Regions from separate parts of the Glutamicibacter sp. BW78 genome, predicted to be linked through region 1. Evidence: riboswitches for the same ligand, from Rfam matches in the RefSeq annotation. Region 1 holds a riboswitch; the other holds the start of a gene.
The links. Region 1 has a riboswitch for cyclic di-AMP ahead of CIK75_RS03180 (C40 family peptidase). Riboswitches for the same ligand answer to the same signal wherever they lie in the genome.

Region 1 (5,418 bases):
CCGCAGGACATCCGCCAGGACCCCGCCGAGGGCCTCAATGCAGGCCGGGAGCACCGGCCCGAAGGTGTCCCTGACCTGGCCGGGGGCCGGAATGCCCGTGGTGACCACCTCGTCACCGGTGAGCAGCAGCCGGATCCGTACCGCCTGGCTGACCGGCAACCGGTCATGACCTCCGACGGCGGCCACGGCGATCCGACCCGGCGTCATCCGCGTGCCGGCACGCAACAGCAACTCGCCTTCGGCGGCCTCGCGACCTGCCGGACGAATATCCGCTCCCGGAGATGGTGCCTGCAAGGTGGTCAGTCTGCCGGTGCCAGCCTCCAACACGCTGGCTTCCTGCCGAATCACCGCCGTGGCCCCGGCAGGAACCGACTCTCCGGTCACGATGGCGCGCGCCCACCCGGATATGAGGGGCTGCGGTGTGCTGCCGGCGCCAGCATGAGGTCGGGGCAGACCGCCGTCGTTCGCGGAAGCCTGCGGAACCCCTTCCACCTGCCAGGGCCCCTCCCCCGCCACAACCCAACCGTCCATGGCAGAGGAGGCGTAGTGGGGCATGGTGTGCAGGGAGTGGATATCTTGGGCAAGGACGCGTCCGTTCACCCTGTCCAAGGGCACCAGGTCGGTGCCTCCCCTGCTGGCTGCTAGGGCACTACCGGCCGCATAGGCCAGGCGTCGGGCCTCCTGCCAGTCTGCTTCGGGCACTACTGCTCGGAGCCGCTGCGGCGCGCCAGTATTTCGTTGACCCGCTTGGCGGCCCCTTGCATGGCAACGGTGTCATTCGCCATGCCAGCACCAGCCGCCAGCCCGGCGGCAAACCCGGCGACATAGGTGGTCACGGGTGCCGCCGGACGGATGATCGAATGCGCGGCCACTCCGGCCATGCCGAGAATGGCATCGATGTCCACGGGGGTGTCCTGGATTTCGAGCCCCTTCAACAATTCGGCCACCCAGTCGTCCAGCTCGGGTATCTCGGACATCCGTACCTCCTGTAGCAGCGGGCTAACGCCCCCTGTCATGATCCGGCGGGCGGCTGATTCCTGCCCGGTCGGCATCTTCCCAGGTGTCCACATCGGTGTAGTTCACGCCGTCGAGGGACACCCTCACTATCTGCACCTTAGCAAGCAGGCGCATCATCGAGGAGTTGGCCAGACCCTGTCCGTGGCTCGTCGCGGATTCGACGGCCTGCAACAGGGCCTCGGTCTCCACGACACAGCTCAGCGGCTGTAGCCTCCCGTTCGCATCGACGGGGACCCAGGCCCTGCCGAAGTCGGCGTCGCCCAGGCCTTCGGCTTCGATTCCTTCGGTTTCGGGGGTGGGCTGGACCGATCCCGCCGCTGCCTGTTCGCCAGCATGGGCCACGATGCCCTCCACGACAGGTCCAGGATCGATCAGATCCGCGGCCAGAATCAGCGTCAGTGGCGCCCGCTCGACAGGTACCGGGAGATCTCCGTCCATCCCATCCCCCAAACTGCGCAAACCTGCGGCAACTGCGGCAGCCGGACCGGCGAAAGCCGGGTATTCGCGCGTAAGGGTGAGGATCTGCCCGGCCGAGGCACCCGCAGCATAGTCCGAGATCACGGGGTTCAGTTCCGTGGGGCCCACCACGGCGATGCGATTCGCGGCCGAAGAAGCCCGGAGAGCATGCTCCAATAAGGTGGACCCGCCGTGGGCCAAGAGTGGTTTATCGCGTCCGCCCAGCCGACTGCCCCGTCCTCCGGCAACGATAATGGCATCGAATTTCATGCTGCCGTCCCCGTCAGGAAGTCCGACCAGCCGGGGGCGGGGCGCTCCAGTTCGGTGATGAACCATTGGGGTCCGCGTGGCATCATGGGTTTTATTCTGAGCCTCCACCCCAGCTGGCGCAGTGTCTTGTCACCCTTGGTGCTGTTGCAGTCCAGGCAGCAGGCGATGAGGTTCTCCCAGGTGTTGGTGCCGCCGCGGGAGCGGGGCATGATGTGGTCAACGGTGGTGGCTGGCTTGCCGCAATAACCGCAGCTGCGGCCGTCCCGGCGCAAAACCCCGCGACGGCTGACGTTGGCCGCCTCGCGGTAAGGGACTTTCACGTAGCGGTTGAGCAGGATCACCGACGGTCTACCCACGACCGTGCGTGGGGTGACCACTGGATTGCTATCCTCGGCCAAGACGCTGGCCTTGCCCGTGAGCACAAGGAGTAGCGCCCGGCGGAAGGTCACCACCGCCAGTGGTTCATATCCTGCATTCAATACCAGGGTTCGCATCTGCGTTCCTCGTCGTGGTGTCCACCCGTGGTCAGCGAGCCACATCCGTTGACCGCGGTTCTCGTGCAAGGTCCATCGGGCACCAGCCTAAGCCCGTCACCCCCGCCCTGTAGAGCAACCAGCCGGGCCAGCCCGCGTGTCACGGCTTCTCGCCGTCGAATTCACACCGGTCTCACCTGCGGTTCATGCCCTGGATCTGCGTCCGTCGCTCCAGCATCCTGCGGCTTAAAAAGTAAAGCTCCCACCCTTTCGGGTGAGAGCTTTACTAGATGCTAAGTCTATTAGCCAACGTAGGTGTAGTAGCCCATGAGCGGGCCGTACGGGCTGTCGGCCGGACGCTCGACGGTGCCGACCTTCGGGTTCTGGGCACCGACGATCTTGCCGCCGCCAATGTAGATTCCCACGTGGCTTCCGCCGTTCTGGTAGACGAGATCGCCGGGCTTCGGGTTCGAAGTCTTGGCGAACTTGCCACTGGTGCGGATAGCCGTCGTGTTGTGGGGAAGGCTGATGCCGGCCTTGCCGTAGATGTACTGCACGAAACCGGAGCAATCCCAGCCACCCGGGCTCGTACCGCCCCAGACGTAGGGTGCGCCCTTGTAGCTTGCTGCCATGGCGGCGATGCTGGAGTTTCCGGTACTCGCGACCGTCTTGGTTTCCGCCTTCTTCGGCGTGGAGGCAGTGGTCGTGGTGTTCGACGTGTTGCCGCTGCGGCTCTCGCGGGTCATGGCGGCGCCATCGGCACCATCGTTCGAGCTAGAGCTCGACGAGTTGCTCGCGGTGGCGGTCTGGCGGTTGGCGGCAGCTTCGCGACGATCGGCGGCAGCTTCCTGAGCGGCCTCCTGGCGTTCAGCAGCGGCCTGCTCAGCGGCTTCCCGACGCTCGGCGGCGGCCTTGTCAGCGGCTTCCTGCTCGGCCTTCTGGGCCGCACGGAAGTCGGCACCGTCGGTGGCGGACTTGACGCCGGAGACCGACATGCTCTTTTCAGCCTTTTTGGCTTCAGTCTTGGCGAGCTTGACCTTGACCGTGGCGGGGGCCTGCACGGAGGTCGTCTTGGCTGCGAGGTCAGCCTGCAGGACGTCGGAGGCCGGCGCCTTATCTGCTTCGCGGGTGGCCGGGGTGGCCTGGGCGGGAACGCCGATGGACAGGACGAGGCCTGATGCCGCGGCGATCACGGCGGCCTGACGGCCAACGGAACCTGCGTTGGAGGATACAGCCTTGGAGATCGACTCCAACGGGTTGGTACGAACGGGGGTGGCGCGGTGACGGCCAAGTGCGTGACGCGTGGTCATGTATTGATTACCTCTCCCAATGCCTGCGAGGTGAGCTGTCGGATTCGAGTGGGAGTCACTCGGTGCCTGGCCCGATAACCGGACCGTGACACTTAACCCCAAGGATCCTAATGGACCCGAAATGTGGTTCCCCCGCTACTGCCAAGCGATTTTTGCGAACGGACCTCGGGCAGTGGCAGTATTCGGCAATCTGCTCGAGTGCGCCTGACCCCTATGCGGTCTGGCACGTCGACTACATTATATGAAGTGCTTCTAAAAGTCACGTTCAGGTCACGAAATGGTTATTTCCCGGTCACGAGCCGCGACTTTTCGGGGCTAAAGCCACCCTGCCGGGTCAACCGGCGTGCCATTAACGAGGACTTCAAGATGCACATGGCAGCCGGTTGAGTTGCCGGTGGTCCCGCTCAGGGATACCACCTGGCCGCGCTTGACCTTCTGCCCGACGGTGACCTTGAGGCTGCTGTTGTGGTTATAGGTGGTCTCCAGGCCGTTGCCATGGTCGACCCGCACGCGATTGCCCGAGTGCCCGGCCCAGCCGGCCTGTACTACGGTGCCCGAGGCCGAGGCCTTAACCGGGGTTCCGCAGCCCACTCCGTAGTCCTGCCCGATATGGACCTGGGCGCCCGCGCCGGTCGGGTTCGACCGTGCGCCGAAAGGCGAGGTGATCCGAACGTGATCTACCGGCTGAGCGAGAACTCCCCGCGTATTGATCCGACTGGCATCGCCGCCGGAGGCGGACATGAGGTAATCGAGCTGATCATCCTTGCTGAAGCTGCTGGAGACCGAGGCGCGGACGATAGCGAAATCATCGGAGGCAGGTACGTCAACGTCGGCAACGCTGGCACTGGCCTGGTGGGCGACACGCTCCTCAGGTCCGGCCGGCTGGTCACCGCCATCTAGGGCTGGATAGGCGGCAGCCAGGGCCAATCCGGAGACCGCCGCCACCGCGGCAAACCGGTGGCTCCACGCCAGCACGGGACGACGGCGGGAAGGCGCGTGGCTCTCGGCACCAACGGCTCTCACGCCAATGGGTAGGCCGATCACGGAGGAGTCGAACGATTCCCCGGCATTCTCCGCTACGGAGGAAGGCTGTTGGGTGCCCGCCGGCTCGGTCAGTAGCGGGACAACGTCGGCAAGGGCAGCTGATGGCTCAGGGGCAGCTGGGGCGATATCCCCGCGAACCGACGTCGCTGTCGCGGCGTAGCGCATGGTGGACGCGAACCGCCGCGGCACATACGTGCCGTGAACGGCGTCCGGCGCTTCGGCTCCGACTAGCGGTGCCGGGGCGGCACGGCGCCCGGAACGTTTTTGCTCTGTCAAACGAGAGACCTCTCATGGCGCCTGCGGAGTTAGCTGTCGGGTTCGGACCGGTCAGATCCGGTCGCAGGCCAAGCTGCGACTTCACCCCAAGACGGCCGCGTGCCAAGGAAGCAAGGCAGCTGGCCGTCGGTGTTTGGGTTCTCCACCCCTGCCTGTCATTTGGGCGAACGGACCCGTTCCGCAGGCAGGGCTCAGCGATCGGAACGAGTGGGCGAGGACGAATCCCCATCCGTTATCCACGCTACCCGAATCGGATACGAAGTAACAGTTCCGTTATATCTATATCGACTATACCGATTCCCGTGCCACGAAAACGTGGGCGCTAACCTCTACCGGAAGCTCCAATGCGCCTTCGATTCCCTCGACGCGGACGAGAACATAGTCCCCGGCACGCTCCAGGGTCACTTGTGCCCCGGGGCGGATGCCGCCTTCGTTGAGTTGGGCGAGGAGTTCTGGATCCACCTGGATCGCCTCGGCCAGCCGTTCTACGGCTACGGGCCCGGTGTTTTCGTCCAATAAGGCGGAGTCCAGGTTCTGGACACCCAGGGAGAATTCGTGGGCCGCGGGGCCTC
Region 2 (5,418 bases), on a different contig from region 1:
CGCGGCCGCCGTCCTGGGCGTCACCGCCCTTCCGGGCCTGTCCGGACCATTCCGGGCGCTGCTGAACGCGCAGGCACAGGCACAGGCCACCGCCGGCGAACTCGCGGCTTCGGCCGTGGTTGCCCTCCTCGTGGCGGCCCTCGTCTGGCGCCGGGGCACCCCGCGCATGCACGCCGCGGCCGGCTGGTTCGGCCTCGAGGCGGCCTCCCGAGCCGTGTTCGTGCGTCCCCTGTTCGGCGCCGCCGCGGCGCTCGCCCGGGCCGATGACCGGCTGGAGGAGACGGTGCTGGACTCCCGCCGCCGGCTCGAATCCACGGCCCACCTAGCCGCCCGGGTCGATGACCAGCTGGAGGAGACGGTGCTGGACTCCCGCCGCCGGCTCGAATCCACGGCCCACCTGGCCGCCCGGGTCGATCGTCTCGTGCAGCACGCATTGACCGGCCTCGTCGCCGGGATATCCGCAGGTGGCCGGTGGGCCCGCCGCACCCAAACGGGTGCCATCGCCGACTACTACGCCGGCGCGGCCCTGGTCGCCGTCGCCGCCCTGACCCTACTGATCGTCGTGAGGTAACCGCAGTGCTCAGCTTCGTCATCTTCCTTCCCCTCGTTGTCGCCGCAGCCCTGGCCCTGGCCCGCGGGCTGCCGGCCCGCCTCGCCGGGTGGATCTGGCTGGTGACCACCCTCGTCGACCTGGGGCTGCTCACCGGCCTCACGATCACCGCACGCCCGGGCCCCCACGGGCTCAGGGCCGAGGAACAGGTGGACTGGATGCCACAACTAGGCAGCAGCTACCACCTGGGCGCCGACGGCCTCTCGCTGCCGCTGCTGCTGCTCACCGACGTCATCTGCGTGGCCTGCGCCATCTGGTCCCTGCGCGCATCGGACCGGCCCCGGGCCCAGGCCGCCCTGCTGCTGTTCCTGCAAACGACCTGCCTGGGGCTGTTCGCCTCCCAGGACCTGATCCTGTTCTTCGTCTTCTTCGACCTGTCGATCGTGGGCATGTACTTCCTGATCGCCGGCTGGGGACACGGCCGGCCGCAGCGTTCGGCCCTGGTGTTCTTCATCTACACCTTCTCCGGCTCCCTGGCCCTGCTGCTGGGCTTCATCGGCCTCTACCTCGGCGCCGAACCGCACACCTTCGACATGGTTGAACTCGCCAGGCGAGGTGCCTTCACCGGGACCCCGACCGCAGCAGGCTTCGTGCTCGCGGCGATCGTGCTCGGCCTGGCCATCAAGACCCCGACCTTCCCCTTCCACTCCTGGCTGCCACCGGCGCACACCGACGCCCCGACGATAGGATCCGTCGTGCTGGCCGGTCTGCTGCTGAAGATGGGCACCTACGGTTTCGTGCGAATCGCCATGCCCATGCTCCCCGACGCCTGGCGGTCCTGGGCCTGGGCGATCGTGGCGGTCGGCATCGTCTCGGTCCTCTACGGCAGCCTGGTCGCGCTGGTGCAGACCGACATCAAACGCATGATCGCCTTCACCTCCATCAACCACATGGGATACGTCGTCCTTGCCGTCGGCGCCGCCGGCATCGTGGGGCGGGACCATGCCCAGGCCCAACAGCTGGCCATCGCCGGCGCGGTGACCCAGATGGTCTCCCACGGGCTGATCACCGGGGCACTGTTCCTGCTAGCCGGGGTGTTCCACGACCGAACGGGCAGCTACGACCTGCGCCGGTACGGCGGGCTGGCCCGTTCGGCCCCGCGGTTCGCCGGCTTCTTCGCCGTCGCCGCGTTCGCCTCCCTCGGTTTGCCGGGTTTCAGCGGCTTCATTGCCGAGTTCCAGATCTTCACCGGCAGCATCGGCTCCACCGGCTGGGCTCTGCTGGCCCTGCCCGGCATCCTGATCACCGCCGTCCTGTTCCTGCGCGCCTTCGCCCGGGTGTTCACCGGTGAAACGAAACAACTTTCGCTCGGGTTCGCGGATCTACGCCCGGGCGAGACCACCGCGTTGGCGGTGCTGGGCGTGCTGTTCGTGCTGATCGGCCTCGTTCCCGGTCCGCTGCTGGGGATGATCGAGCCGGCCGCCGAAACCCTGACCGGGATCCTGCACCCATGACATCGACGACGAACGACTACGCGGCGCTGCTGCCCGAGGCCATCCTGCTGGGCGCGGCGGTGCTGGTGCTGCTCGGCGGCAGCTTCCTGCCCCGCAGCCGACAGGTCATCACCCGTTGGTTCGGCCTTGGCGCCCTGACGCTCAGCGCCGCGACCGCATTGGCGGCGGCGGGCCCGTCGACAGCGGTCTTCAGCGGCACCTACGCCATCGACGCTCCGACCACGGTCGTGCGGATCACTGCACCGCTGGCCACCGTGGTGGTGGTCCTGCTGGGCCGGAACGAATTCGTCGGATCGATGCGTGAAAGCGAGACGTACGCGCTCCTGATCCTGGCGACCCTGGGCACCGTCATCATCGGCGGTTCAACCGACCTGCTGGTCCTGGTCGCCGGCTACCTGCTGGCCAGCATCCCGCTGTATGCGTTGATCGGGCTCTCCCGCAGCGCCCGGGCGGCCGAGGCGACCCTGAAGACCTACCTCCTCGGGGCCCTGTTCGGGGTGGTGCTCATGGGCGGGGTGGCCCTGCTGACCGGGCTCGCCGCCACCAGCAGCTACGCGGCCATGGCCGGGCCGCTGCAGCAGGCGCCGTCGACGGGGGTGGCTGCCGGTGCGGTCGCGGTCCTGATCGGCTTGACGTTCAAGGCAGGGGCCGTGCCCGGCCACTTCTGGATCCCCGACGCCAGCCAAGCCTCGTCCATCGCGGTGGCGGCCTTCCTCACGACGGTGCCGAAACTCGGGGCGCTCATCGCCCTGGCCCGCCTGGTCCAGGTCCTGCCCGACACGGTGGACATCCCCCTGCTCGTGGCGGTGCTGGCCGCGATCAGCATGAGCGTCGGCAACCTGGCGGCCCTGGTCCAGCAGAACGTCCGACGGTTGCTGGGCTGGTCGACGGTGAGCCAGGTCGGGTACCTGCTGATGCCGGTCGCGGTCATCACCGGTAGCGACGGCGCCATGGCGGCGTTGCTGGCCTACCTCGCCTTCTACGCGCTGACCAACTTGTCCCTCTTCGCGGTGGTGGCCTGCCAGCCGCGCCGGGAAGTCCTCGGCGACTGGGCCGGGACGGCCCGTTCCCACCCGTGGCTGACCGCTTGCCTCATCGTCGGGGCACTCAGTCTCGCCGGTACCCCACCCACGGCGGTGTTCGTGGGCAAGGTGGCCGTCTTCACGGCGGCCTGGGACGGGTCCATGGCTTGGCTGGTGGTGGTCGCCGCCGTGAACTCCGTGCTGAGCCTGGTCTACTACCTCCGGCTCATACGCCCCGCCTTCCGGCCGGCGCCGGCCGGCGGGCAGCAGCTTGAGGCCCGCCCGCCGGAGGCCTTCAGGACTGTTCGTGGAACCGCCGTCGTGCTGGGTGCCGGCGTCCTGGCCGCCGGGCCCCTCGGTGCCGGGATCTGGTTGGCGCTCGGGACGTAGGCGGTATGGGGCGGGGCCTCAGGGGCCCGAATCATTGGAACCCCAGCCCCCTAAAGTGATCAAAAAGAGATGTCTTCGTGATCCAACCGTGACTTTTACACCTGTTTCATGTAAATTTTGTTGGGTGCCGGGCTTCCCATGAGCTCGGCGCACCCCGGTGGATTGCCGAGCACTGCCACCACTCCGGGGACCGTTCACCAAACAGATGGCAGTGGCGGGGGACCCAATTTCCGGGTCCACCAGGACCCTAGGGGTGAAGCCAACGGCGCCGCATTCCGGCGCGGAAGGCCGAGTGACTCCCGCTCGAACCCGACAGCTCACCCCGCAGGCATCAGGAGAGGTAGCAACACCATGTCGAACCGTCATCCACAGCCCCGCCACCGCGCCGAAACCGTCCGCGGCAACACCATGGGGTCCCTGTCCAAGGCCGTCTCCCCCCGCTTGGGCTCCATCGGCCGCAACACTGCGGTCATCGCTGCCACTTCGGGCCTCATGCTCGGCCTTGCAGCACCCGGCCAGGCCGCCGCCCCGGTGGTGCCCACCCCGGTTTCCGATAGTTCCAAGGTCAGTTCCACGTCCGTGCCTGCGTCGAGCACCTACAAGAACGCCAGCGCCTCCGTCACTTCGACCCCGGCGCCACGGTCGGCCACCTCACGGACCGGGCACTCCCATGCGCCGTCGCCTTCCGGGCACTCCCACACGCCATCCGCTAGTGCCGCCACGAACGGTAGTGCCGACACGACCGGGCACACCCACACCGCCCCGGGAACCGATGTCCAGCCGGCCGCCGGGGCCGTCACCCCCCGGACCACAGGGTCCCCGGAGGCAGACACCACTGGTGCATCCGAAACGAATGCCCAAAAGTCATTGACGCGTAGTGCTTCCAGCGAAAAGCTGGGGAGCATTGCGAGCATGGCCCTGAAGTACGAGGGCGCTCCCTACGTCTGGGGCGGCGACAGCCCGTCCGGGTGGGACTGCTCCGGATTCATCCAGTACATCTACGGCAAGGCCGGCGTCGACCTGCCCCACAACACCACGGCCATCCGCAAAAGCGGGAAGTTCGTGCCCACCAGCAACCCCAAGCCGGGCGATCTGGTCTACCAGAACAACGGCAGCCACGCCGGTATCTACATCGGTGGCGGAAAGATCATCGGTGCCCAGAACCCAACGGTCGATACCGTGATCCGCCCCGCAGACAGCCCCTACGGCCCGCTCATGGGCTACTACACCTTGGCCAGCTAGCAGGACCCCTGACCACTGTGGCCCCCATCCGATTCCCGGGTGGGGGCCACTTGTCTTGGTGCTTGATTCTGTCACACGCACGAATAGCGGCCCTCTCCTTGTGGGTTCATCCATGCAGGTGAAACTCCGATACGCTGGAGGCGATTCGAGAAGGTGCAATGGCAGAAAGGCGGGTGTGATGAAACACGGTATGAAACCGGAAACCACACCGCCTTTCATCATTTCCTTCGTGAAGCTATTCGGGCTGCTCGCCGTGATTGTCGGCATCCTTGGAATGCATACTCTCGGCTTCGAACCGCCTTCCACAGGCTCGGCCCCGGCCGCCTCCGCGGCTTCAGCCGATACCGCGGATACCGCTCTGGTTCAAGAATCCTCTGTCGAATCACAGCAAGTGAACCAGGCGCAGCAAACGGTGACGGATACACCGGGCAGCTCCACTGCGCTGGCTTGCAACGTTGGAAACAACGGCGCGCCCGACCTCATGGTTGCCAGCTGCGGACTGAGCTCGGTCGTGAATGGTGTTTTCCTGCTGTTCGTTCCACATCAAGTCCGCCTCAACAGCGGCACCGTCCTTTGGGGCCCCAAACGTCTCGTCGCCCCCGACGCCCCCCAGCCATCGCCGCCATCGCTGGAACAACTCTCCATCCGCCGCATCTAGGATCCACCCCCCTGGGGCCTGAACGGATACATTCGGACCCGG

Region 2: it holds a riboswitch for cyclic di-AMP, as region 1 does, so the genes downstream of both, CIK75_RS10690 (NlpC/P60 family protein) here and CIK75_RS03180 (C40 family peptidase) in region 1, are expected to answer to the same signal.

Annotation. Positions count from the first base shown of each region.
Region 1 covers NZ_NRGU01000020.1:42,510-47,927, forward strand. Annotated here, with positions in the region: gene CIK75_RS03160 (molybdopterin molybdotransferase MoeA) at 1-702, opposite strand, end outside; gene CIK75_RS03165 (DUF6457 domain-containing protein) at 702-977, opposite strand; gene CIK75_RS03170 (NTP transferase domain-containing protein) at 1,000-1,743, opposite strand; gene CIK75_RS03175 (HNH endonuclease) at 1,740-2,237, opposite strand; gene CIK75_RS03180 (C40 family peptidase) at 2,519-3,526, opposite strand; cyclic di-AMP (ydaO/yuaA leader) riboswitch at 3,533-3,724, opposite strand; gene CIK75_RS03185 (M23 family metallopeptidase) at 3,842-4,846, opposite strand; cyclic di-AMP (ydaO/yuaA leader) riboswitch at 4,851-5,022, opposite strand; gene CIK75_RS03190 (metal-dependent transcriptional regulator) at 5,135-5,418, opposite strand, start outside.
Region 2 covers NZ_NRGU01000038.1:99,133-104,550, reverse strand. Annotated here, with positions in the region: gene CIK75_RS10705 (proton-conducting transporter membrane subunit) at 1-571, shown strand, start outside; gene CIK75_RS10700 (NADH-quinone oxidoreductase subunit M) at 577-2,064, shown strand; gene CIK75_RS10695 (NADH-quinone oxidoreductase subunit N) at 2,061-3,476, shown strand; cyclic di-AMP (ydaO/yuaA leader) riboswitch at 3,655-3,821, shown strand; gene CIK75_RS10690 (NlpC/P60 family protein) at 3,828-4,718, shown strand; gene CIK75_RS10685 (DUF6153 family protein) at 4,897-5,376, shown strand.